Regions from separate parts of the Kocuria sp. CPCC 205231 genome, predicted to be linked through region 4. Evidence: riboswitches for the same ligand, from Rfam matches in the RefSeq annotation. Region 4 holds a riboswitch; each other region holds the start of a gene.
What was found. Region 4 has a riboswitch for S-adenosylmethionine ahead of RF640_RS15185 (O-acetylhomoserine aminocarboxypropyltransferase/cysteine synthase family protein). Riboswitches for the same ligand answer to the same signal wherever they lie in the genome.
Positions count from the first base shown of each region.

Region 1: linked by a shared signal. The riboswitch ahead of RF640_RS07200 (methylenetetrahydrofolate reductase) and the one ahead of RF640_RS15185 (O-acetylhomoserine aminocarboxypropyltransferase/cysteine synthase family protein) in region 4 are both predicted to bind S-adenosylmethionine.
Region 2: linked by a shared signal. The riboswitch ahead of RF640_RS05520 (bifunctional o-acetylhomoserine/o-acetylserine sulfhydrylase) and the one ahead of RF640_RS15185 (O-acetylhomoserine aminocarboxypropyltransferase/cysteine synthase family protein) in region 4 are both predicted to bind S-adenosylmethionine.
Region 3: linked by a shared signal. The riboswitch ahead of RF640_RS08635 (LLM class flavin-dependent oxidoreductase) and the one ahead of RF640_RS15185 (O-acetylhomoserine aminocarboxypropyltransferase/cysteine synthase family protein) in region 4 are both predicted to bind S-adenosylmethionine.

Region 1 covers NZ_JAVKPP010000005.1:231,671-237,260, reverse strand. Annotated here, with positions in the region: gene RF640_RS07225 (adenylosuccinate synthase) at 1-751, opposite strand, end outside; gene RF640_RS07220 (amino acid permease) at 993-2,396, shown strand; gene RF640_RS07215 (VOC family protein) at 2,479-2,895, opposite strand; gene RF640_RS07210 (SRPBCC family protein) at 2,898-3,395, opposite strand; gene RF640_RS07205 (helix-turn-helix transcriptional regulator) at 3,399-3,752, opposite strand; SAM riboswitch class I at 4,018-4,124, shown strand; gene RF640_RS07200 (methylenetetrahydrofolate reductase) at 4,195-5,121, shown strand; gene metE (5-methyltetrahydropteroyltriglutamate--homocysteine S-methyltransferase) at 5,178-5,590, shown strand, end outside.
Region 2 covers NZ_JAVKPP010000004.1:195,121-200,710, reverse strand. Annotated here, with positions in the region: gene RF640_RS05540 (RNA-binding S4 domain-containing protein) at 1-155, shown strand, start outside; gene RF640_RS05535 (alpha/beta hydrolase) at 139-825, opposite strand; gene RF640_RS05530 (SGNH/GDSL hydrolase family protein) at 907-1,788, shown strand; gene RF640_RS05525 (homoserine O-acetyltransferase) at 1,823-3,007, opposite strand; gene RF640_RS05520 (bifunctional o-acetylhomoserine/o-acetylserine sulfhydrylase) at 3,004-4,410, opposite strand; SAM riboswitch class IV at 4,487-4,602, opposite strand; gene RF640_RS05515 (VOC family protein) at 4,745-5,383, shown strand; gene RF640_RS05510 (CPBP family intramembrane glutamic endopeptidase) at 5,450-5,590, opposite strand, start outside.
Region 3 covers NZ_JAVKPP010000006.1:249,358-254,947, forward strand. Annotated here, with positions in the region: gene RF640_RS08615 (DUF4397 domain-containing protein) at 1-782, opposite strand, end outside; gene RF640_RS08620 (SDR family oxidoreductase) at 936-1,247, shown strand; gene RF640_RS08625 (hypothetical protein) at 1,287-1,505, opposite strand; gene RF640_RS08630 (Vms1/Ankzf1 family peptidyl-tRNA hydrolase) at 1,666-2,796, shown strand; gene RF640_RS08635 (LLM class flavin-dependent oxidoreductase) at 2,890-4,308, opposite strand; SAM riboswitch class IV at 4,387-4,501, opposite strand; gene RF640_RS08640 (CoA-binding protein) at 4,644-5,108, opposite strand; gene RF640_RS08645 (maleylpyruvate isomerase N-terminal domain-containing protein) at 5,194-5,590, opposite strand, start outside.
Region 4 covers NZ_JAVKPP010000015.1:69,846-75,435, forward strand. Annotated here, with positions in the region: gene RF640_RS15165 (dihydrolipoamide acetyltransferase family protein) at 1-491, opposite strand, end outside; gene RF640_RS15170 (alpha-ketoacid dehydrogenase subunit beta) at 494-1,534, opposite strand; gene RF640_RS15175 (thiamine pyrophosphate-dependent enzyme) at 1,540-2,715, opposite strand; gene RF640_RS15180 (Lrp/AsnC family transcriptional regulator) at 2,957-3,409, shown strand; SAM riboswitch class IV at 3,523-3,644, shown strand; gene RF640_RS15185 (O-acetylhomoserine aminocarboxypropyltransferase/cysteine synthase family protein) at 3,682-5,010, shown strand; gene RF640_RS15190 (cystathionine gamma-synthase) at 5,019-5,590, shown strand, end outside.

The DNA of each region.
Region 1 (5,590 bases), on a different contig from region 4:
AGCCCACGGACGCGCCGCCCGCGGTGGGGTTGGAGGACGTCACGAACGGGTAGGTGCCGTGGTCGACGTCGAGGAAGGTCGCCTGGCCGCCCTCCATGAGCACCACCTTGTCCTCGTCGAGGGCCTGGTTGAGCAGGTAGGTCGAGTCCACGATCATCGGGGCGAGCCGGTCGGCGTAGCCCAGGAAGTACTGCACGACCTCCTCGACGTCGATGTCCCGGCGGTTGTAGAGCTTCACGAGCAGCTCGTTCTTCTGCCGCAGCGCGCCCTCGATCTTCTGCCGCAGGATCGACTCGTCGAGGACGTCCTGGACGCGGATGCCGAGCCGGCCGACCTTGTCCATGTAGGCGGGCCCGATGCCGCGGCCCGTGGTGCCGATCGCCCGCTTGCCGAGGAAGCGCTCCGAGACCTGGTCCATCGTCTGGTGGTACGGGGCCACCAGGTGGGCGTTCGCGGAGACGCGCAGCCGGGAGGTGTCCGCCCCGCGCGCCTCGAGGCCGTCGATCTCCTCGAAGAGGGCCTGGGGATTGACGACGACGCCGTTGCCGATCACGGGGACGGCGTTGGGGCTCAGGATGCCCGCCGGCAGGAGCTTGAGCTCGAACTTGTCGCCGCCCACCACCACGGTGTGCCCCGCGTTGTTGCCGCCGTTGGGCTTGACCACGTAGTCCACGCGGCCTCCCAGCAGGTCGGTGGCCTTGCCCTTGCCCTCGTCGCCCCACTGGGCGCCGACGATCACGATTGCTGGCATTGAACGACTCTCCTGCCTGGATGGAACGGGACTTCTCCCGCGGGCCCCGGCGGAGGCGCGCACCGGCCGGGCACGACAACGCCCCTGCGTCGGCCCGCTCCCACCCGCGCGACCGGGACGGCGCGACGCCGGCAGGAGGAGACCCAGGGGCTCGTACCGTGCAAGTCTAGCGGGCCGTGACCCGGGACCGGCATCCGCCGCCCCGTCCGGCGGCCACCGCGGTCCGATACCCTCGATGCTCATGAGTTCCCCTTCCACGTGGACCCCGGGCGGGTCCCCGTCCTCCGCGCCCGCGGCCGCCCCGGGCACCCACCTCAAGGCCCGGCACCTCGTGATGATGGCCCTGGGCAGCGCGATCGGCACCGGCCTGTTCATCGGCACGGGCGCCGCGATCCGCACCGCCGGGCCGGCGGTGCTACTGTCCTTCCTGGTGGCGTGCGTGCTGCTCGTGCTCGTGATGCGGGCGCTGGGCGAGATGGCCGCCGCGGATCCGTCCCCCGGCGCGTTCTCCACCTACGCCGAGAAGGCCATGGGCCGCACCGTGGGACGCACCCTCGGCTGGCTGTGGTGGGCGCAGATCGTGGTGGTGGTCGCGGCGGAGGCCACGGCCGCGGCCCAGCTGCTCGCGGAGCTGTGGCCGGTGGCCGAGCAGTGGGTGCTGGCGCTGCTGTTCATGGTGGTGTTCACGGCGATCAACCTGGTGCGGGTGCGCACGCTCGGGGAGACCGAGTTCTGGTTCGCGCTGATGAAGGTGCTCGCGGTGCTGGCCTTCCTCGCGGTCGGGATCGCCGTGCTCCTGGGCCTGACCGAGGAGCCCTCCCCGGGGCTCGCGAACCTCACCGCTCACGGCGGCTTCCTGCCCCACGGCCCGACCGGGGTGGCCGCCGCGCTGCTCGTGGTGGTCTTCGCGTTCGGCGGCACGGAGCTCGTGACCATCGCCGCCGCGGAGACCGAGGACCCGCAGCGCAACGTGGCCCGCGCCGTGCGCACCATCCTGGTCCGGATCCTCGTCTTCTACGTGGGCGCCGTGACCGTCATGGTCCTGGTGCTGCCGTGGAACGACGAGCAGCTCTCGGTCAGCCCGTTCGTGGCCGTGCTGGAGACCGCCGGGGTGCCCGGCGCGGACGTGCTGATGGCCGTGGTCATCATCCTGGCGCTGCTCTCGGCCCTCAACGCGAACATCTACGGCGCGTCCCGGATGCTCTGGTCGCTGGCCCGCCGCGGCTCGGCGCCGCGGGCCTTCGCCGACGTCTCCGACCGCGGGGTCCCCCGGAGCGCGGTGGTCGTCTCCGTGCTCTTCGGCTTCGCCGCCGTGGTGCTGAACTACCTGTGGCCCGAGACCGTGCTGCTGTGGATGCTCAACACCGTGGGCGCGACCTGCCTGGTCGTCTGGGGGCTCGCGCTGGTCTCGCAGATCGTCCTGCGCCGCCGCGCGGACCGGGACGGCACCGAGCTGCCCCTGCGGATGTGGGCCTTCCCGTGGCTGTCGTACCTGGCGCTGGCGCTCCTCGCCGGGATCGTCCTGCTCGGGCTGCTCGACGGCGCCGTGCGGGGCCAGCTCCTGCTCACGGCCGGGCTGGTGGCGCTCATCGCCCTGGCCTCGAAGGTGCTCGGCCGCCGGGCCGAGCACGCCCCGCAGGACTGATCCGGCGGAGCCGCGGCTCCGCCGGGGCCACGGGCACAGGACATGCCGCGGTGCGCGGCCGTCGCCGGCGCCGGTGACGGTGTCAGAGGCGGTGCTCCGGCGGGATCAGCGGGCGCTCGGCGCGGACCCGCAGCTCCTGGACCGCCCACGAGTTGCCGTCGGGGTCGCTGAAGCCGAAGACGGTGCCGCCGTCCCGCTCGTCGAGCACCGTGATCCCGCTCACCTCCACGCCCCGGGACAGCAGCTCCTCGCGGGCCGCCCGGGCGTCCGCGACCACCAGCTGGAGCCCGCGCAGGGATCCGGGGGCCATCTCCCGGTGGGCGGGGAGGTTGCCCACCACGATCGAGCAGCCGGACCCGGGCGGGGTCAGCTGGGCGATGTCCATCTGCTCGGTGGTGGTGTGGTGGTCGAGGTGGAAGCCGACCTGGTCCCGGTAGAACTCCACGGCCCGGTCGACGTCGCGCACCGGCACCAGCACCACCTCGAGCGTCCAGTCCACGGTCAGACCCCGCCCTGCGCGGTCCGCCCGCCCAGCAGCTCCTCGAGCCGCTCGTAGCCCTCGGCCACGCCCTTCTCCATGCCGGATCCGACCATCCCGTCGCGGGCCTCCTGGGACGCGTGGACGGTGTGCCCGCGCAGCCGGCACCGGCCGTCGCCCAGGTCCTCGAAATGCAGGTACTCCAGGTCCACGGCGTCGGGCCAGTCCTCGTACTCGAAGGTCTGGACCACGAGCTCGTTCTCGCGCACCGTGTGGAAGACGCCGCGGAAGGCGTACTCCTCGGTGCTGTCCTCGCCGCGCTGGACGAACCGGTAGGCGCCGCCGGGGCGGAACTCGAAGCCGTCGATCCGGGTCCGCAGCCCGCGCGGCCCGATCCACTGCCGGAACAGCTCGGGGTCGGCGTGGGCGCGGAAGACGTCGGCCACGGGGTGGTCGAACTCGCGCTCGAAGTCGATGAAGGGCAGGCCGTCGGGGACGGTCAGGTGCAGTGCGTGTCCCATGGTTCAGTCCTGGGTGTGCTGGCCGCGGTCCGCGGCTCGGGTGTCGAGCACGGCGTCGAGGCGGCGGAACTGCTCCTCCCGGACCAGCCGGTACCGGTCGATCCACGCGGTGAGCGCCTCGAGCCGTGCGGGGTCCAGGTGGACGGGCCGGCGCTGGGCGTCACGGGTGCGCGTGACGAGCTGCGCCTGCTCGAGGACCTGGATGTGCTTCGAGACCGCCTGGAGGGAGATCGCGAAGGGTTCCGCCAGTTCGGTGACCGTGGCCGGTCCGCGGCTGAGCCGGGCGACGATGCGGCGGCGGACCGGGTCGGCCAGGGCCAGGAAGGCCCTGTCGAGCTCGTCGTCGCCGGGATCCACGGTGTTTGTCAACTGATTCCTTGATCAACCTGTTGGTTGTCAAAGACTAGGCCGCCCGCCCCGGCCCGGCAAGACCCGAGACCGGATCGTGACGGCCCCGGACCTGCGCTCCTCATGGGCCTCGCCGCCGGTGCGTCGTCGCCGGTGCGTCGTCGCGCGTCGGTGTTGCGTCCTGTGACGCCGCGGTCGTCACAGTCGGCGCACCGGCGTCTTCTGGGCGCCCGCACTTGGCAGCGCGGCGGGGCAGCCGCTGGAATGGGTCCTGCATCTATCCAGAGCGGCCGAGAGACCTGGCTCGTCGACGCCGCAGCAACCATCCGCGCCCCCGCCACGGGGTGCGCGGAACGGTGCTCCCGCCAGGACCGATGGAGCTGTCGCAGCCTCCCGGGTCCACTCCGGGACGGCTGCTGCCCTCCCTCGGGGTGACCCTTGGAGGAAGAACGTGACACCACGCCCGACCGCCCGGCCGGCGCCGCCGTCCCTGTCCTACGAGCTCTATCCGCCGCGCAGCGCGGCGAGCGCCGACACGCTGCTGCGGACCATCGAGGAGCTCGAGCCCACCCGTCCCGACCACGTCTCGGTGACGTACAGCGGGGACGAGCAGCGCCGGGACAGCTCGCTCGCCCTGCTCGACCACCTCCTGGCGCGCACGAGCCTGCGGCCCCTGGCCCACCTGACGTGCGTCGGCAGCACTCGGGCCGAGCTGGAGCAGACCGTGGCCGCACTGGTCCGCCGCGGCGTCCGGGGCGTCCTGGCCCTGCGCGGCGACCTCGACCCGGGGGCCGAGCCGGGCGAGCTGCGGCACGCCGGCGAGCTCGTGGAGCTCGTGCGCGAGGTCGAGCAGCGCCACACCGCGGCCCTGGCGGCCGGCCGGCTCGCCGTGGGCGTGGCCGCCTACCCGACCCGGCACCCGGAGTCGCCGTCCTTCCGGCACGACGTCGAGGTGCTGCTGGCCAAGCAGCGCTCCGGGGCGGACTTCGCGATCACGCAGGTCTACTTCCGCCCGCAGCGCTACGAGCGCCTGGTCGCGGCGGCGCGGGCGGCCGGGGTGACGATCCCGATCGTCCCGGGGATCATGCCGGTCACCGACCCGCGGCGGCTCCGGACGCTGTGCCGGCTGGCGGGCCTGGCGCCCCACCCGGGCCTGGCCGCCGCGCTGGAGGACGCGCCCGGTCCTGCCGAGCGGCACCGCGCCGGCGTGGCCTTCGCGGCGCGGCTGGCCCGCGCCGCCCTGGACGCCGGCGCCCCCGGGCTGCACCTCTACACCTTCAACGAGCACGGGGCCGCGCTCGACCTGCTGGAGCACGTGGACCTCCCGCGCGTCCCGCACGTGCCCGTCGCGCTCGAGGACCTTCTGCTCCCCGCCTGAGCACGCGCCCACCCACCGTTCCGCACGACCCCTCGACACCCCTTCAGGAGACCACCATGACCACTGTCCCGTTCCCCGCCGCCACCATCACCGGCTACCCCCGGATCGGCCGCCGCCGCGAGCTGAAGAAGGCCCTGGAGGCCTACTGGGCCGGGCGCTCGACCCGCGAGGAGCTCGAGTCTGCGGCCGCCGACCTGCAGCTGGCGACCCACCGCCGGCTCGTGGAGCTGGGCCTCGGCGCCCGGGACTCGTCCCTGCCCGCGGCGTTCCCCCTCTACGACCAGGTCCTGGACACCACCGTGGCCCTCGGGGCGGTGCCGGCCCGCTTCGCCGATCTCGCCGACGCCGAGGGCCGGCTCGGCCTCGACGCGAGCTTCGTGCTGGCCCGCGGCGACGCCGGGCGCGCTCCCCTCGAGCTGACCAAGTGGTTCGACACCAACTACCACTACCTCGTGCCCGAGATCGGCCC
Region 2 (5,590 bases), on a different contig from region 4:
ACCTCGCCGAGGACGGGGCGCACGCCCGGGGCCTGGTGGAGGACGGTCAGGTCTCGGTCAACGGCGAGGTCGAGACGCGGCGCGGCCGGCAGCTGCACCCGGGGGACGTCGTCTCCGCCGGGGGCGCCTCGGTGCGGATCACCGCGGGCGGCTGACCGGGCGGTCCGGGTCCCCCAGCACCACCTGGGTGAGGTACTCGCGCACGTGCCCCACCTCCTGCGGGCTGATCCCGTGGCCGACCCCGGTGTAGTGCACCTTCATGACGTCGGCGTGCTCCAGCGCCCACTCGGCGGTGGAGTCGACGAGCTCCTGCGGGATGACCGGGTCCTGCGGGTCACGGCCCCAGAACATCCGCAGCGGCCGCTCCCGCAGCTGCTCGTCGGCGAACAGGGGGTGCTCGCCGGGGACCACGAAGCCGGAGAGCCCCACCACGGCGGCGATCTCGCCCGGCATGTGCCGGGCGAGGGACGTGGCCATGGCCATGCCCTGCGAGAACCCCAGCAGCGTGGTGCTGGGGTGGTCCGCGGCCAGCTCCCGCAGCCACGCCGCGACGGGCTCCACGGCCTCGGCCACCCGGTCGAGGGAGAAGCTGAGGTCCGCGGCGAGCGGGAACCACTGGTAGCCGAACCCGGCGGGCTGGGGAGCGCGCACGGACGCCACGCTGAACTCGCCTGGCAGGGCCGGGACGAGACCCATGAGGTCCTGCTCGTGCGAGCCGTAGCCGTGCAGGAGCACGAGCAGCGGGGTGCCGGGGCGGGCGTCGGCGTCCCTGCTCCACACGGCGAAGGGGGTGGCGGTCCCGGTCGGGACGGTGGCGTCGGTCATGGCACCAGTGTGCCACCCGGTCCCGGGGCCCGCGGCGCGGGCGCGTGGACGCCCGCCGGGCCCGGTGGTAGACCGGGAGGCATGACCGAGACGACGCCGGGGCCCCCGGACACCGCACCTCCCGTCCACCCGTGGCGCCGCATGGTGGCGATCGGCGACTCGTTCACGGAGGGCATCGGGGACCCGGACCCCGGCTCCCCCGGCGGGCACCGCGGCTGGGCGGACCGGGTCGCCGAGGAGCTGAACCGCCTCGCCCCCGGCCTGTCCTACGCCAATCTCGCGATCCGCGGCCGGCTCTTCCGCCAGATCGTCGACGAGCAGGTGGCACCGGCCCTGGAGCTGACCCCGGACCTCGTGACGGTCTGCGCGGGCGGCAACGACATGCTGCGCCCCGGCGGGGACCCGGACGCGATCGCCGAGGAGATGGACGACGTCGTGGGCCGGCTCGCGGCGGACGGGGCGACGGTCGTGCTGGTCGGCGGCCCGGACATCGGCGCCACGCCCGTGCTGCGCGGGATCCGGGGCCGGATCGCGGTCTACAACGAGAACGTGCGCGTGGTCGCGTCCCGGCACGACGCCGTGCTGGTGGACCTGTGGGGGCTGCGGGAGCTCGCGGACCCGGCGATGTGGGACCCCGACCGGCTGCACTTCTCGCCCCTGGGCCACCACCGGATCGCGGTCGAGGCCCTGGACACCCTGGGCCTCGCGCACGGCCTCGTGCCCGAGGTGGTGCCCGACCGCCCGCCCTCGTCCTGGCGGCAGGCCCGCGGCGAGGACCTCGTCTGGGCCCACCGCTATCTGCGCCCGTGGGTGGCCCGCCGGATCCGGCGCACCAGCTCCGGGGCGCAGGTCCGGCCGAAGCGGCCGCACTTCGGCACCCCCACCGTGCCCGGGGGCGGCGTCGCGCCCGGCGAGGGACCCGGGGCGGGCCCCGGCGACGACCGGGGTGCCGCGGACGGCTGAGCGAGCGGGAACGGCTGAGGACCCCCGTCCCGGCTCAGCGCTCGGGCAGCACGGTCTCCACGAGCAGCTTGCCGAGCTGGGGAGCCTCGATGAGGAAGCCGTCGTGGCCCGAGGGCGAGGTCAGGGTGTGCCGCCGGACGTCCCCGGGCAGCGCGGCGGCCAGGACGTCGGACTCGCGGGGCAGGTAGAGCCGGTCGGAGTCCACCGCCGCCACGAGCCACTCGCACGAGGTCACGGACAGCGCCTCCTCGAGCGTGCCGCGGCCCCGGGCGACGTCGTGGGACATGAGCGTCTCGTTGACGGCGAGGTAGCTGTTGGCGTCGAAGCGGCCCGCCAGCTTGGACGCCTGGTGGTCGAGGTAGCTCTCCACCTGGTAGCGCCCCCGCCCGCCGGCGTGCGTGTCGATGACCTGCTCCTCGGCCTGCGGCGAGCGCCCGAACCGGTGGTGCAGCTCGTCGGCCGAGCGGTAGGTGATGTGGGCGATCCGCCGGGCCAGGCCCAGGCCCGTGACGGGCGGCGGGCCGTCGTAGTAGTCCCCGCCGCGGAAGTGCGGGTCCTGGCGGATCGCGAGGTTCTGCGCCTGGCCCCACGCGAGCTGCTCGGCGCTGGACTGGGCGCACGCGGCGACCACCGCGCACGCCCGGACGCGGTCCGGGTGGGTCACGGCCCACTCCAGGGCGCGGGCCCCGCCCATGGAGCCGCCGATGACCAGGCGCCAGGCGTCGATGCCGAGGACGTCGGCCAGCGCCGCCTCGGCGTGCACGGAGTCCCGGACGGTGATGAGCGGGAAGCGGGAGCCCCAGGGGCGGCCCTCGGGGTCCACGCTCGGCGGCGCGGGGGTCGCCGGGCCCGTGGACCCGTAGCAGCCGCCCACGATGTTGGTGCAGACCACGAACCACCGGTCCGTGTCGATGGCGGCGCCGGGGCCGATCAGGCCCTCCCACCAGCCGCCGCTCTCGGCGGCGCGCCGCTCGGCCTCGGGGGCGCCGGGGCGGGCCCGGCCGGCCGCCACGTGGGTGTCCCCGGTGAGGGCGTGCTCGACGAGCACCGCGTTGGAGGCGTCCGGGGCGAGCGTCCCCCACGTCTCGTAGGCGATCCGGACGTCGGGCAGCCGGAAGCCCGACTCGAGCTCGAGCTCGCCGATCCCGGCGACCCGCGGCACGCCGTCCTCGCGGACGGCGGTCCCGGCGCCGGAGCCCCTCACGACCGTCACGGTCACTCCTGTCCTCCCTGCGCGGCCGCGGCCGCGGCGAAGCCCTGCTCCAGGTCCGCCAGGATGTCGTCGATGTGCTCCAGGCCCACGGACAGGCGCACGAAGCCGGGCTCCACGCCGGCGGCCAGCTGCTCCTCGGGCAGGAGCTGGCTGTGCGTGGTGGACGCGGGGTGGATCACGAGGGAGCGCACGTCGCCGATGTTGGCGACGTTCGAGTGCAGGGTCAGGGCGTCCACGAAGGCGGCCCCGGCCTCCCGGCCGCCGTCGAGGACGAAGCCCAGGATCGACCCGGCGCCCCGGGGCGCGTACTTCTGCGCCCGCTCGTGCCACGGGGAGGACTCCAGCCCGGCCCAGGACACCGAGCGCACGTCCTCGCGGGCCTCGAGCCAGCGGGCCACCGTCCCGGCGTTGGCCACGTGCCGCTCCATCCGCAGGGACAGCGTCTCGATGCCCTGCTCGATGAGGAACGCGTTGAACGGGGAGATCGCCGAGCCGAGGTCGCGCAGCAGCTGCACCCTGGCCTTGAGGATGTAGGACAGGTTGACGCCGAAGGGCCCCTCCGCGCCCAGGGCCTCGGCGTAGACGAGGCCGCCGTAGGACTCGTCCGGCTGGTTGAAGCCGGGGAAGCGGTCCGGGTAGCGGCCGTAGTCGAAGGCCCCGGAGTCCACGATCACGCCGCCGATGGCCGTGCCGTGCCCGCCGAGGAACTTGGTGGCCGAGTGCACCACGACGTCCGCGCCCCAGCGCAGGGGCTGGACGAGGTAGGGGGTCGCCACGGTGTTGTCCACGATGAGCGGGACCTCGTGGTCGTGGGCGATCCCGGAGACCGTCTCGATGTCGAGGACGTCGTTGCGCGGGTTCGGGATCGTCTCGGCGAAGAAGGCCTTCGTGTTCGGCCGGACCGCCTGCCGCCACGCCTCGGGGTCGTCGGGGTCGGAGACGAAGGTGGTCTCGATGCCGAGCTTGGGCAGTGTGAACTTGAAGAGGTTGTAGGTCCCGCCGTACAGGCTGGGGCTGGCCACGAGGTGGTCTCCCGCGCCGGCGACGTTGAGCACGGCGAACGTCGTCGCCGACTGCCCCGCGCTGAGCATGAGGGCGCCCACGCCGCCTTCCAGGGCGGCGATCCGGTTCTCCACGACCTCCGTGGTCGGGTTGCCGATCCGCGTGTAGATCGGGCCGAGCTCGGCGAGCGCGAAGCGGTCGGCGGCGGCCTGGGCGTCGGGGAAGACGAAGGACGTGGTCTGGTGGATCGGCAGGGCGCGCGAGCCGGTGACCGGGTCGGGGCTCTGCCCCGCGTGGATCTGCCGGGTCTCGAAGGCCCAGCCCCCGGGGTTCTCGGGGGTGGGGCGCTCGGCCGCGTCGGTGCGGGCGGCGGAGGCGTCGGTGCTGGAGGCGGGGAGATCGGACATGCCGTGGGACTCCTTGTGGATCTCAGGGGTCCCGTCCCGGCCGAGGCGGTGCGGCCGGGAACGGCCGGGCGCCGGGGACCCGCGCTTGCTCGCTCGCCGGACGCGAGGAGCCTGGTCTTCACCCAGGGCACCCCACCGCGGTGGAGGGTTGCCGGCCAGCTAGCTGGGGCTTGGACGCTGGCGCTCATGACCTGGACAGCATTCTCCGGATCAGGCCCGCACGGCGTCAAGCCGGGGTCGGGCGTGACGCCCCGGCCGGGGTGCCGCCCGCACGGTGCCCGGCGCGTCGCGGACCGATTTGGAGACGAAACTCACAGGGTGCCACGATGTGCCCATGAGAGTCGACCACGTGTCCTACGCCTGCCGCCCGGAGGGCCTGGAGACCACCACCGAGCGCATCGCCGACCAGCTCGGGATCGAACCGGTCAAGGGCGGGGTGCACCCCCGTTTCGGCACCCGCAACATGATCCTGCCGCTCACGAACCACCAGTACGTGGAGGTCGTCGAGGTCCTCCAGCACCCGGCGGCGGAGAAGGCCCCCTTCGGGCAGGCCGTGCGGGCCCGGTCCGCCGCCGGCGGCGGCTGGCTGGGCTGGGTCGTGGAGGTCGAGGACCTCGCCCCCTTCGAGCAGCGCCTGGGGCGCCGCTCCGTGCCCGGCCACCGGGTCTTCCCGGACGGCCGGTGCCTCGAGTGGCACCAGATCGGCGTCAAGGGCCTGATCGCCGATCCGCAGCTGCCGTTCATGATCCACTTCGACTCCGCCCCGGAGATGCACCCGTCCCAGGCGCGGATCACGGACGTCGGGCTCGCGGGGATGACCATCGCCGGTGCCCCGGAACGGGTCGCCGAGTGGCTGGGCGCCCCCGTCGAGACCGCGCTCGAGGACCTCGAGGTCGACTGGCGCTATCCGGACGGCACCCCCGGGGTGCTCTCCGTCTCGTTCAGCACCCCGGACGGCGCCGTCACCATCTGAGGCCGGCCTGGTCCGCGACCGGGCCCGCAGTGCCCGGCGGCTGGGCCGCGCCCCGCGGGGCGGGTCTCAGCCCAGGAGCCGGGCTGCCCCGAGGAAGCCGACGGCGTCCAGCAGGAAGTGCGCGACGACGAGGGGCATCACCCGGCCGGTGCGCCGGTAGAGCTCCGCGAAGACGAGGCCCATCACCACGTTGCCGAGGAAGGGCCC
Region 3 (5,590 bases), on a different contig from region 4:
TACGCCGCGCCGATCAGCCCGAGCGCACCGGCGGCCGCGAGGCCGGCGGTCAGCATCGTGCGCTGCTCCTGGGCCGCGAGGCCGGACTGGCCGCCCGGCACGGCCTCGGGCGCCTGCTCCATGCCCTCCAGGGTCTGGACGGCGAGGTCCAGGTTCCCGGCCTCGAGGGAGCCCCACGCGTACACGATGTTGTGGGTGCCCTCGGCGAGCTCGAGATCGGCGGGGCCGATGACGGGCTCGGTGGTGCCCGCGGCGGCCACGGACGCCGAGACCGTGCCGGCGTCGACCGGGAGGGTCTCCTCGTTCGGGTTCTCGAGCCCGGTGATGATCGCCTGGTCGCCCGCGAGGACGTCCACGGCCGGGGCCGCGGCCACGTGCCGGACGGTCAGGTGCGACTTCCCGGCCTCGATCTCGGACATGTCGTTGGTGAACAGGGCGGCCGTGGGGTTGCCCTCGGCGTCGAGGTGGGCCGCGGCCGTGTAGCTCATCCCGGTCTGCAGGTCGGCGGTGACGGGACCGATGATCGGCTCCGAGGCGTCGGCGGCGTCGGGGGCCGTGATGGCCAGGTCGTAGCTGCCGGCGGGCAGCTCCAGCGGGCCGGCCAGGGTGCCCGGCTCGAAGTCGTCGAGGGTGAGCTCACCGTTGACGTAGACGTCCACGACGGTGTCGGGGACGCCGTGGAGCACGGAGAGCTCGGCGTGCTCGGCGGCGAACGCCGGGCTCATGCTGAGGGCACCGGCACCGAGGCCGAGGACTGCTGCGGCGGAAAGGGTCTTGCGCATGGTAACTGCTCCTTGAACGGGCTCCCTGGCGGAAGCGGAATCGACCTTGCACCCGTACTACCGCCGTTGACCCCTCCGTGGATGCAGCAGGTCACATTTTTTCCGGGAAGTTTTTCCGGGCCCGTTCCGCACCACCATGAAGAGGGCGGCGCCGTGGCCCGCGCGGCGATCCCGCTGCTCCGGGCCTCCGGACGGGGAGCGATCGTCAACGTGGCCTCCGAGGCGGCCCTGCGCGGCTCCGCCGCGGGCGCGGCCTACACCGCCTCCGAGCACGCCGTGGCCGGGCTGACGAAGAGCACCGCCCTCACGCACGCCGCGGACGGCATCCGCACCAACGCGGTCGCCCCCGGTGCCACGGCCACGGCAGAGCAGGTCGCCGCCGTCATCGCCTTCCTCGCGAGCGACGACGCCTCCAACGTCAACGGCGTGATCATGCCCTCGGACGGCGGCTGGTCCGCGGTGTGACGCACCGCGCGGGGTCCTTGCCCCCGCGCGGTGCGCGGCTCACTCCTCCTCGAGCGTGGAGACCTCCTGCGGCTCGTCGAGGACGACCTCCTGGTCCTGCTCCACGAGGTCGTCGGGGTTCGCCTCGAGGGAGGACGCCTCCGAGCGGTCGGGCGCGTGCACCGGAGCCTCCTCGTCCTGGTCGTCGAGATCCTGCTGATCGGCGTCGATCGACTGCTCGAGCCGGTCGGCCTCGTCGTACTCGGGTACGTCGCTCATGACTGCCTCCTGCGTCGTGGGACCTGCGGGACCACCGGCCGTGGGGCCGGTCGTGTGCCTCCGACCCTACTCGTCGGGTCGTCTGTTCCCAGCCCCCTGGTGGTCGGATAACGTGGTCTGCACCACAGGAAGCACCGCTCAACAGCAGGAGTTGTCGATCATGACGAGCCGATTCCACCGCTACGCCGAACTGTTCAAGAGCAAGGGCCCCTGGTGCACCGTGTACACGGACATCAGCACCGGCACCGTCGACTCGCTGCACGCCATCGACGTGCTTCCGGAGAACATCTGCCGAGAGCTGGAGCGCCAGGGTGCGAGCAAGGCCGACCTCGCCGCGGTGGAGGCCGCCGTGCGCCCGGCCGAGGGCGTGCCGGACCCGGTGTGCCGGTACCTGCTGGTGCGCGGAGGCACCGTGGAGATCGACGAGGTCCTCCCCGGGCCCCGGGCCGGCAGCGGTGTCGTCCAGGTGGAGGACGTCCCCGATCTCACTCCCCTGTTCCGGCACCGCCCGGACGACTTCCCGTACGTGGTCGCCGAGGTGGGCCGGGACGGCGGCGAGATCTGCCTCCAGCACGCCAGCCGCGTCCGGGCCGCGGACGAGCAGCAGATCGAGGGCGAGACCGAGCACCTGAAGAAGTTCCCCGGGGGCGGCTGGTCGCAGGGGCGCTGGCAGCGGCACACGGAGGACGTGTGGCGGCGCAACACCGAGCAGGTGGCCGAGCAGATCGACAAGGTCGTGGCCGAGAGCGGGGCCCAGCTCGTCGTCCTGGCCGGGGACCTGCGGGCCCGGGGCCTGGTCGAGGAGCAGCTGTCCAAGGCGAGCCGGGGGATGCTGAGCGTCGTGGACGCCAACACCCGGGCGGAGGGCAGCAAGTCCGCCGACTTCGACCACCAGGTCGAGGAGCGCGTGGCGGAGGTCGTGGCGCACCGCCAGCAGGCGCTGCTCGAGCGGCTCGCCGAGCAGCAGGGACGCGCGGACCCCACCGCCGTCTCGGGGATGGCGCCCGTGGTCTCCGCCCTGCAGCAGGCCCAGGCGGAGACGCTGCTGATCGACGACACCCACCTGGACACGGAGCAGCAGCTCATCGCCCTGGACGCCGAGCCGTGGATCGCCCTGGAGGAGTCGGAGGCCGTGGGCGCCGGCGTGCTGGGCCGGGTCTCCGCCGACGCCGCGCTGGTGCGCGCCGCGGTGCTGACCGACGGCCGCCCCGTCTTCGTGCCGCCGGGGGCGCTGCCCCACGGCACGGACGTCGCGGCCCTGCTGCGCTGGAGCGCCGCACCGGCGTCCTGACCCGGCACGGACGAGGGGCCCCCGCACGCGGGGGCCCCTCGTCCGTGCCCTGCCCCGTGCTCTCGGCGGAGCCGCGGGGTCAGGGGACGGGGGTCAGAGGGCCAGCTGGCGGGCGGGGGTGTCCGCGGCGGAGGGCCTGCCCGCGTAGGCGCCCCGGAACGCGGCGGCGGGGTGGGTGCCGAGCACCTTGGTCTGCCCCTTGCCGTAGAGGTTCTCGCGCAGCGTGGTGCCCTCGTAGCCGGTGCGGTAGCGGCCGCGCTTCTGCAGCTCCGGCACGACCCACTCCACGAAGTCCTCGAACGAGCCCGGGGACACGTGGTAGGCGAGGTTGATGCCGTCCAGCCCGCCCTCGTCGATCCACCGCTCGAGCTCGTCGGCCACGGTCTGCGGGGACCCGACGATCGGCACGCCCATGCCGCCCATCGAGATGTGCTTGGCGACCTCCTTGATCGTCCACTTCTTGTGCGGGTCGGCCGTGGTGAAGGGGGTCAGGAAGGACTGGATCGAGTCGGTCTTGATGTACTCCAGGACGTCGTTCTCGTCGTAGCGGCCCAGGTCCAGCCCGGACCAGCCGCCCACGAGGCCCAGCGCGCCGTCGGTGTCCGCGTACCGCTCGTAGTCGCGGCGCTTCTGCTCGGCCTTCGCGTCGGTCTCGTCGACGATCACGTGCAGCATGGCGAAGATCTTGAGGTCGTCCCGGTCCCGCCCGCCGGCCTCCGCCTCGTCGCGCAGCTTGTCGGTCACCACCCGGGTCAGGTCCGGGCGGATGCCGCCCACGAACACCGCCTCCGCGTGGCGGCCGGCGAACGCCCGCCCGCGGGAGGAGGCCCCGGCCTGGAAGATCAGCGGCGTGCGCTGCGGGGACGGCTCGGTCAGCCCGATGCCGGGGACGTCGAAGTACCTGCCGTGGTGCTGGATCGGGTGGACGAGCGCCGGGTCGGCGAAGACCCCGTTGACCCGGTCGCGCCGGACCGCGCCGTCCTCCCAGGAGCCCTCCCAGAGCTTGTAGCAGACCTCCATGAACTCCTCGGCGATCTCGTAGCGCTCGTCGTGGGAGATCTGCTCCGTCAGCCCGTGGTTCTCGGCGGCCGACTTCAGGTAGGACGTCACCACGTTGAAGCCCATCCGGCCCTTCGTGAGGTGGTCGAGGGTCGCGAACTTCCGGGCGAGCGGGTACGGCTGCTCGTAGGTGATCGCGCTCGTCACGCCGAAGCCGAGGTGCTTCGTCACGGCCGCCATCGCGGAGATCTGCATGAAGGGGTCGTTGACCGGGATCTGGGTGGCGTCCCGGATCACCGGGGCCGCGGAGTTCTGGTAGACGTCGTAGTACCCGACGACGTCCGCGAGGAACAGCGCGTCGAAGAGCCCCTTCTCCAGGACCTGGGCGACGTCCGTCCAGTACTCGATCGTGTTGTACTCGTCCGCCCGGGAGCGGGGGTGCTTCCACAGACCGGGGGCCTGGTGGCCCACGCAGGTCATGTCGAAGGCGTTCAGGGCGATGCGCTTGCTCATGGGGTGTTCCTCCCGGGTCGATGCCGACCCGCGCCCGTGCGTCGTGGAGACCTGCCCGCGGGTCCGACGCACTGGTGGGCGCCGTACTTGCCGCGGAGCACGTGCACCGCGGCCCGATGTTCATCTGGGGCACCCCGCTACGGGAGAGGGTTGCCGCCCGACCAGCCAGAGCTTCGTGTCGGGACTCGTCATCGTCGTCGGGGGACAGCTTAGCGGGTGGCCCCTGACCGGGTGCAACCCCTGTGCGGTCCCGCCGCACGGGGACGGTCCCGGCCCGCATCGGGCCTGCGCCCACCCGGTTCGGGCGGCTCCGCCGGGTCGCTCAGCCGGGTCGTTCAGCCGGGCGGGGCGAGCGGCGGGGTCCGGCCCGGGTCCAGGGTCCAGCCCCGCCGGAGCAGGGACCGGAGCTCGATCAGGGGGCAGGTGTCCATGACCACGTCGAGGCCGGCCCGCTCCGCCCGGGCGGCGGCGTCCTCGTCGACGACGCCCAGCTGCAGCCACACCGCGGCGGCGCCCACGGCGATGGCCTGGTCCACCACCGCGCCGACGCGGCGGGAGTTCACGAAGCAGTCCACCACGTCGATCGGCCCCGGGACCTCGGCGAGCGTGCGGTGGCCGGGCTCGCCGTGCACCGGCTCGCCCTTCGGGTTGACCGGGACGATCGTCATGCCGAGGTCGTCCCGGATCCGCTTCGCCACCGAGTGCGCCGGACGGGCCGTGTTGCCGGTCAACCCCACCACGGCCCACCGGCCGGGCCGTGCCATGAGGCGGTCGATGACGGCGGGGTCGTTGCGGCTCATGCCCCCAGCCTGGCACGGAACCCGTTCCCCCTCCTTCTTCCTCCGCGGGATTGCACGTGTCGGCGACCTCGCGGAGGGGGGAGGGTCAGGAGAAGAGCGGCAGGAGGTCCGCGTGCGCGCCCAGCTCCGCACGCTCCTGGGCGGTCAGCTCCGCCCGGCCGGTGCCCACGCGGGCGAAGTGCTCGTCGCTCCAGTGCTCGAGCGGTTCCCGCTCCCACAGGTCGGTGAGGACCCGGCGGACCTCGGCGAGCCCGTCCACGGCGGGACCCGGGGAGCCGTCCAGGTGCTGGATCAGGTCCAGGTGGTGGACCGTGGCCTCCACCGCGAGGGTGCTCAGCAGGTCCTCGACGCGCAGCACGTGCCCCTGGGTGCGGACCGCGCCGTCGCCGCAGTGCTGCGCGGCGTGCACGAGCGCCCGGGTGGTCTCGCGGTGGAGGGCGCGCACCGGCTCCCAGTCCAGGACCATGGACGCGGCCACGCGG
Region 4 (5,590 bases):
GGGGCAGGCTCGGGGACCGGCCGGGCGGCGGAGGCGGCCGGGCCGGTGGCACCGGCCCGCTTCGGCCGGCGCCGGCGTCCGGCCGTGCCGCCGGCGGGCGTGCCGTAGCCGATGAGCACGCTGCCCGATCCTGCGTCGTCGTCGGAGGCCTCGGCGGCCGCCGCGGGGTCCGCCCCGGCGCGCTCCTCCTCCCGGTAGGACTGCCCGCCCTTCGGGCCGCCGCCCTGCGGGGCGGGCGTCCCGGCCCGGTCCCCGGTGTCGACGGAGATCAGCGGCGCGCCGACGTCGAGGGTCTGCCCCGAGGCGCCGTGCAGCTGGTGCACGGTCCCGGCGAAGGGGCAGGGCACCTCCACGGCGGACTTGGCGGTCTCCACCTCGGCGATCGGCTGGTCCACGGCGACGGTGTCGCCCACCTGGACGAGCCAGCTCACCAGCTCGGCCTCGGTCAGTCCCTCGCCGAGATCCGGCAGGGTGAACGTCTTCACGGTCATGGTCAGTCCTCCCACTGCAGGTCGTCCACGGCGTCGAGGATGCGGTCGACGCTCGGCAGGTAGTGCTCCTCGAGCTTGGGCGCCGGGTACGGGATGTCGAACCCGGTCACGCGGCGCACGGGCGCGGCCAGGGAGTGGAAGCAGCGCTCCTGGACGCGGGCCACGATCTCGGCGGCCACGGACGCGAAGCCCGGCGCCTCGGCCACGACCACCACGCGCCCGGTCTTCCGCACCGACGCGGCGACCGTCTCGTCGTCGAACGGGACGATGCTGCGCAGGTCCACGACCTCGAGCGAGCGCCCCTCGGCGGCGGCGGCCGCGGCGGCCGCCACGGCGGTCGGCACGGACGGCCCGTAGGCCAGCAGCGTGGCGTCCTCGCCGGCGCGGGCGACGACGGCGCGGCCCTCCCGGCGCTCGGGCGCCCCGTTCTCGTAGCGGTCCCTCAGTTCGGCCAGGTCCACGGGGGCCTTGGACCAGTAGAGCTTCTTGGGCTCGAAGAACACGACGGGGTCGTCCGAGTCGATCGCCTCGCGCAGCATGAGGTAGGCGTCCTCGACCGTGGCGGGGGTGAACACCTTCAGCCCGGGGGTGTGGGCGTAGTAGGCCTCGGAGGAGTCGCAGTGGTGCTCCACGCCGCCGATGCCGCCGGCGTAGGGGATCCGGATGACGATCGGCAGGCGCACGGCGCCGCGGGTGCGGTTGTGCATCTTCGCGATGTGCGAGGCGACCTGCTCGAAGGCAGGGTAGGCGAAGGCGTCGAACTGCATCTCGATGACGGGGCGCATCCGGTTCATCGCCATGCCCACGGCCATGCCGGCGATCCCGGACTCGGCCAGCGGGGTGTCGAAGCACCGGGTGCGGCCGAAGCGCTTCGTCAGCCCGTCGGTGATGCGGAAGACGCCGCCGAGGGTGCCGACGTCCTCGCCGAAGACGACGACGGCGGGGTCGGCGGCCAGCGCGTCGGCCAGGGCGGTGTTGAGCGCCTGGGCGAAGGTGGCGGGCTTGACCGCCGGGGCCTCGCCGGCCGGGGCGGGGGCGTGCAGGGTGCTCACTGTCCGGTCTCCTCTCGGGCGAGCTCGGCGGTCAGGAACTGCTCCTGCTCGGCGAGCTGCGGGGTCTGCTCGGTGTAGACGTGGCGGAACAGCTCGAGCGGGTCGATCTCCACGTCGGCGTTCATGCCGTCGCGCAGGGCCGAGGCGACGTCCTCGGCGGCGGCGGCGATGCGCTGCTCCGCCGCGTCGTCGAGCACGCCCTCGGCGCCGAGGTAGGCGCGCATCCGGGTCACCGGGTCCTTGGCGATCCACTCCTGCACCTCGGCGTCGTCCCGGTAGCGGGTGGCGTCGTCGGCGTTGGTGTGCGCCTGCATGCGGTAGGTGTGCGCCTCCACGAGGAGGGGCTCGGACTCGGAGCGGGCCAGGTCCACGGCGCGCCGCAGGGTGGCGAGCAGCGCCACAAGGTCGTTGCCGTCCACGCGCTCGCCGGCCATGCCGTAGCCGACCGCCTTGTGGGCGAGGCTCGGGGCCGCGGACTGCTGGGACAGGGGCACGGAGATCGCGTAGCCGTTGTTCTGCACGAAGAACACGACCGGCAGCTTGAACACGGCCGCGAAGTTCAGGGCCTCGTGGAAGTCGCCCTCGCTGGTGGCGCCGTCCCCGCACATCGCCAGGACCACGGTGTCCTCGCCGCGCAGCTTGGCGGCGTGGGCCACGCCCACCGCGTGCAGCAGCTGGGTGGTGAGCGGGGTCGACTGGATGCCCACGTGGTGCTCGTGCGGGTCGTAGCCGCTGTGCCACTCGCCGCGGAAGATCGCCATGACCTGCATCGGGTCCACGCCCTTGGTCATGACCGCCACGGTGTCCCGGTAGGTGGGGAACAGCCAGTCGCCCTCCTCGAGGCACAGGGCGGCCGCCACCTGGCAGGCCTCCTGGCCGTGGCTGGACGGGTAGACGGCCATCCGGCCCTGGCGGACCAGCGCGGAGTTCTGGTCGTTGACCCGCCGCCCGACCACCAGCTTCTCGTAGGCGCCCAGCAGGACGTCCGGGGCCGGCAGCGGGTACTCGTGGCCGGGGCCGGTGCCCTGCTCCTCGGGGGCGAGCAGCCGCCCGCTCGGGTCGACCATGCGGATCTCGCCGCGGGCCGGGAGCATGTACTGCTCCGGTGTGATGCCGAAGCTCTGGGAGGCCCGGAGGATCGGGTCCTCGGGGGTCTCGACGGTCTGGCTCATGGTGTCCCCTCGGTCGGTCCCCGGTGCGGCCGCGGTCCGGGGAGGGCAGGAAGGTGGTGCGGCTCTGTCTCCCCAGTATGGGAACCGGGCATGGTTCGTATCCACAGAGCGGGGAAAATGCAGAAGTCTGAGACGGACAGTGCACCGCGCGTGGACGAAATGTTCTAGTGTGGCGTGGAGCACACGCATTCGTCCGACACGTTCCGGGCCCCGCGCCCGACCCGCCCCGAAGGAGCCCGCCGTGCCCTCGACCCCCGTGCCGCTGGACGAGACCGACCGGAAGATCCTCGCGGAGCTGTCCCGGGAAGCGAGGCAGTCCGTGACGGCGATCGCCGCGGCCGTGCACGTCTCCCGCGCCCACGCCTACGCCCGGATCAACCGGCTCCGGGACGAGGGGGTGATCCTGCGCTTCAGCACCGTGATCGACCCGGTCCGGGCGGGCCTGCAGGCCTCCGCGTACGTGACGCTCAAGCTCCAGCAGAACACCTGGCGGGAGCTGTGCGCCCAGCTCCAGGCGATCCCCGCCGTGCACCACATCGCCCTGGTGGGCGGGAACTTCGACGTCATGCTCCTCGTGCGGGCCGTGGACACCGTGCACCTGCGGCAGGTGATCTTCGAGCACGTCCAGCAGCTGCCCGGCGTGGTGGACACCCAGACGTTCCTGATCTTCGAGGACATCGACACCCGGGCCTGACGCGCCGGCCCCGCGCCGGGCCCGGCGCGCACGGCCGGCGTCACGAACCGTCACGGTCGTCATCTTCCGACGCGGAGGGACACCCACTACCTCTGCGCATAGTGTTGTTCCAGCTTCACGAGACGTGACCGCCAAGCTCCGACTTGGTCACGCACCAACCCCATGCTCATTGGGTGGTTCGGATGAGGAAGCGGCCTGCATCTTCCGCGGCGTGCCCACCGGGCCCGCGCGGATGACCGGTGCGGGTAAGAGCAAGGCACAGGAGCAGCGCCATGTCCATCCCCGTGACCGACCACGACCTCGCGACCCGGCAGATCCACGCCGGCACCCACGACCAGGTCGTCCAGCGCACCCTGACGGTGCCGATCTACCAGACCGCGGCCTTCGAGTTCCCGGACTACGAGGCGGCCCGGCAGATGTTCGCCCAGACCCGGGCAGGCTTCACCTACACGCGCACCGGCAACCCCACGGTGGCCGTGCTCGAGCAGCGGATCAGCGACCTCGAGGGCGGCGCGGGCGCCGTGGCGACCGGCTCGGGCCAGTCCGCCGTGGCCGTGGCGCTGCTGGCCCTGCTCGGCCAGGGCGCCGGGAAGCATCTCGTGGCCTCCGAGAAGCTCTACGGGGGCACGGTGGACCTGCTCACCGACTCCTTCGCTGACTACGGCATCGAGGTCTCCTTCGTGGACCCCACCGCCCCGGGGGCGTGGGCCGCGGCCGTGCGCCCCGACACCCGCGCGTTCCTGCTCGAGTCCATCGGCAACCCGCTGGCCACCCTCCCGGACCTGCCCGGGATCGCCGACGTCGCCCGGACCGCCGGCGTGCCCGTCGTCGTCGACAACACCCTCGCGTCCCCGGCCCTGTACCGGCCGCTGGAGAAGGGCGCGGACATCGTGGTGCACTCGGCCACCAAGTTCCTGGGCGGGCACGGCAACGCGCTCGCCGGGGCGGTCGTGGACGGCGGGACCTTCGACTGGTCCGCCCGGCCGGACAAGTGGCCGCAGTTCACCCAGGCCCGCGCCCGCTGGGGCGGACTCAGCCTCGTCGACAAGTGCGCCGCCGCCAGCCCCTACCTGCACCTGGTCCGGGCGAAGTACGTGCACGACCTCGGCACCACGCTCTCCCCGTTCAACGCCAGCCAGATCCTGCAGGGCACCGAGACCCTCGACCTGCGCGTGGCCCGCCACACGGCCTCGGCGCTGGCGGTGGCCGAGTTCCTGGCCGGGCACCCCGCCGTCGCCCGCGTCCACCACCCCGGCGTGCCCGGGGACCCCGGCGCCGGGATCGCGGCCCGGGACTTCCCGCGCGGGACCGGCTCCGTGTTCTCCTTCGACCTCGCCGCCCCGGACGGCGCCGTGGGCCCGTTCATCGACGCGCTCCGGCTGTTCAAGCTGGTCGCCAACATCGGGGACACCCGCAGCCTCGTGGCCCACCCGGCGGCCATGACCCACTGCCGCCTGACCCCCGAGCAGCGCCGGGCCGGCGGGATCGCCGAGACCACGATCCGGCTCTCGATCGGCCTCGAGTCCCCCCAGGACCTCGTGGCCGACCTCGGCCAGGCCCTCGACACCGTCGTCACCGCCGTCCAGACCACCCGGAAGTGAGCCCCGCCATGACGTCCCCCACCGAGACCCGCACCCGCCACCGGGGCTTCACGACCACCGCCGTCCACGCCGGCCAGGAGCCCGACCCGCTGACCGGGGCGGTCATCCCGCCGATCTACCAGACCTCCACGTTCGCCCAGGACGGGATCAACGTGCTGCGCGCCGGGCACGAGTACAGCCGCGGCTCCAACCCCACCCGCAGCGGCTTCGAGGAGCAGCTCGCGGCCCTGGAGCGCGGCGAGCGGGGGTTCGCGTTCGCCTCGGGGATCGCGGCAGAGGACGCCCTGCTGCGCGCCGTGCTGCGCCCGGGCGACCACATCGTGCTCGGCGCCGACGGCTACGGCGGCACCAACCGGCTGATCACCCGGGTCCTCGCCCCGTGGGACATCGGGCACACGCCCGTGGAGATCACGGACCTCGACGCCGTCCGGGCGGCCGTGCGCCCCGGCGCCACGAAGGTGCTGTGGCTCGAGACGCCGTCCAACCCGCTGCTCGGCATCGCCGACGTCGCGGCGTGGGCGCAGCTGGCCCGGGACGCCGGGGCGCTGCTCGTCGTCGACAACACCTTCGCGTCCCCGTA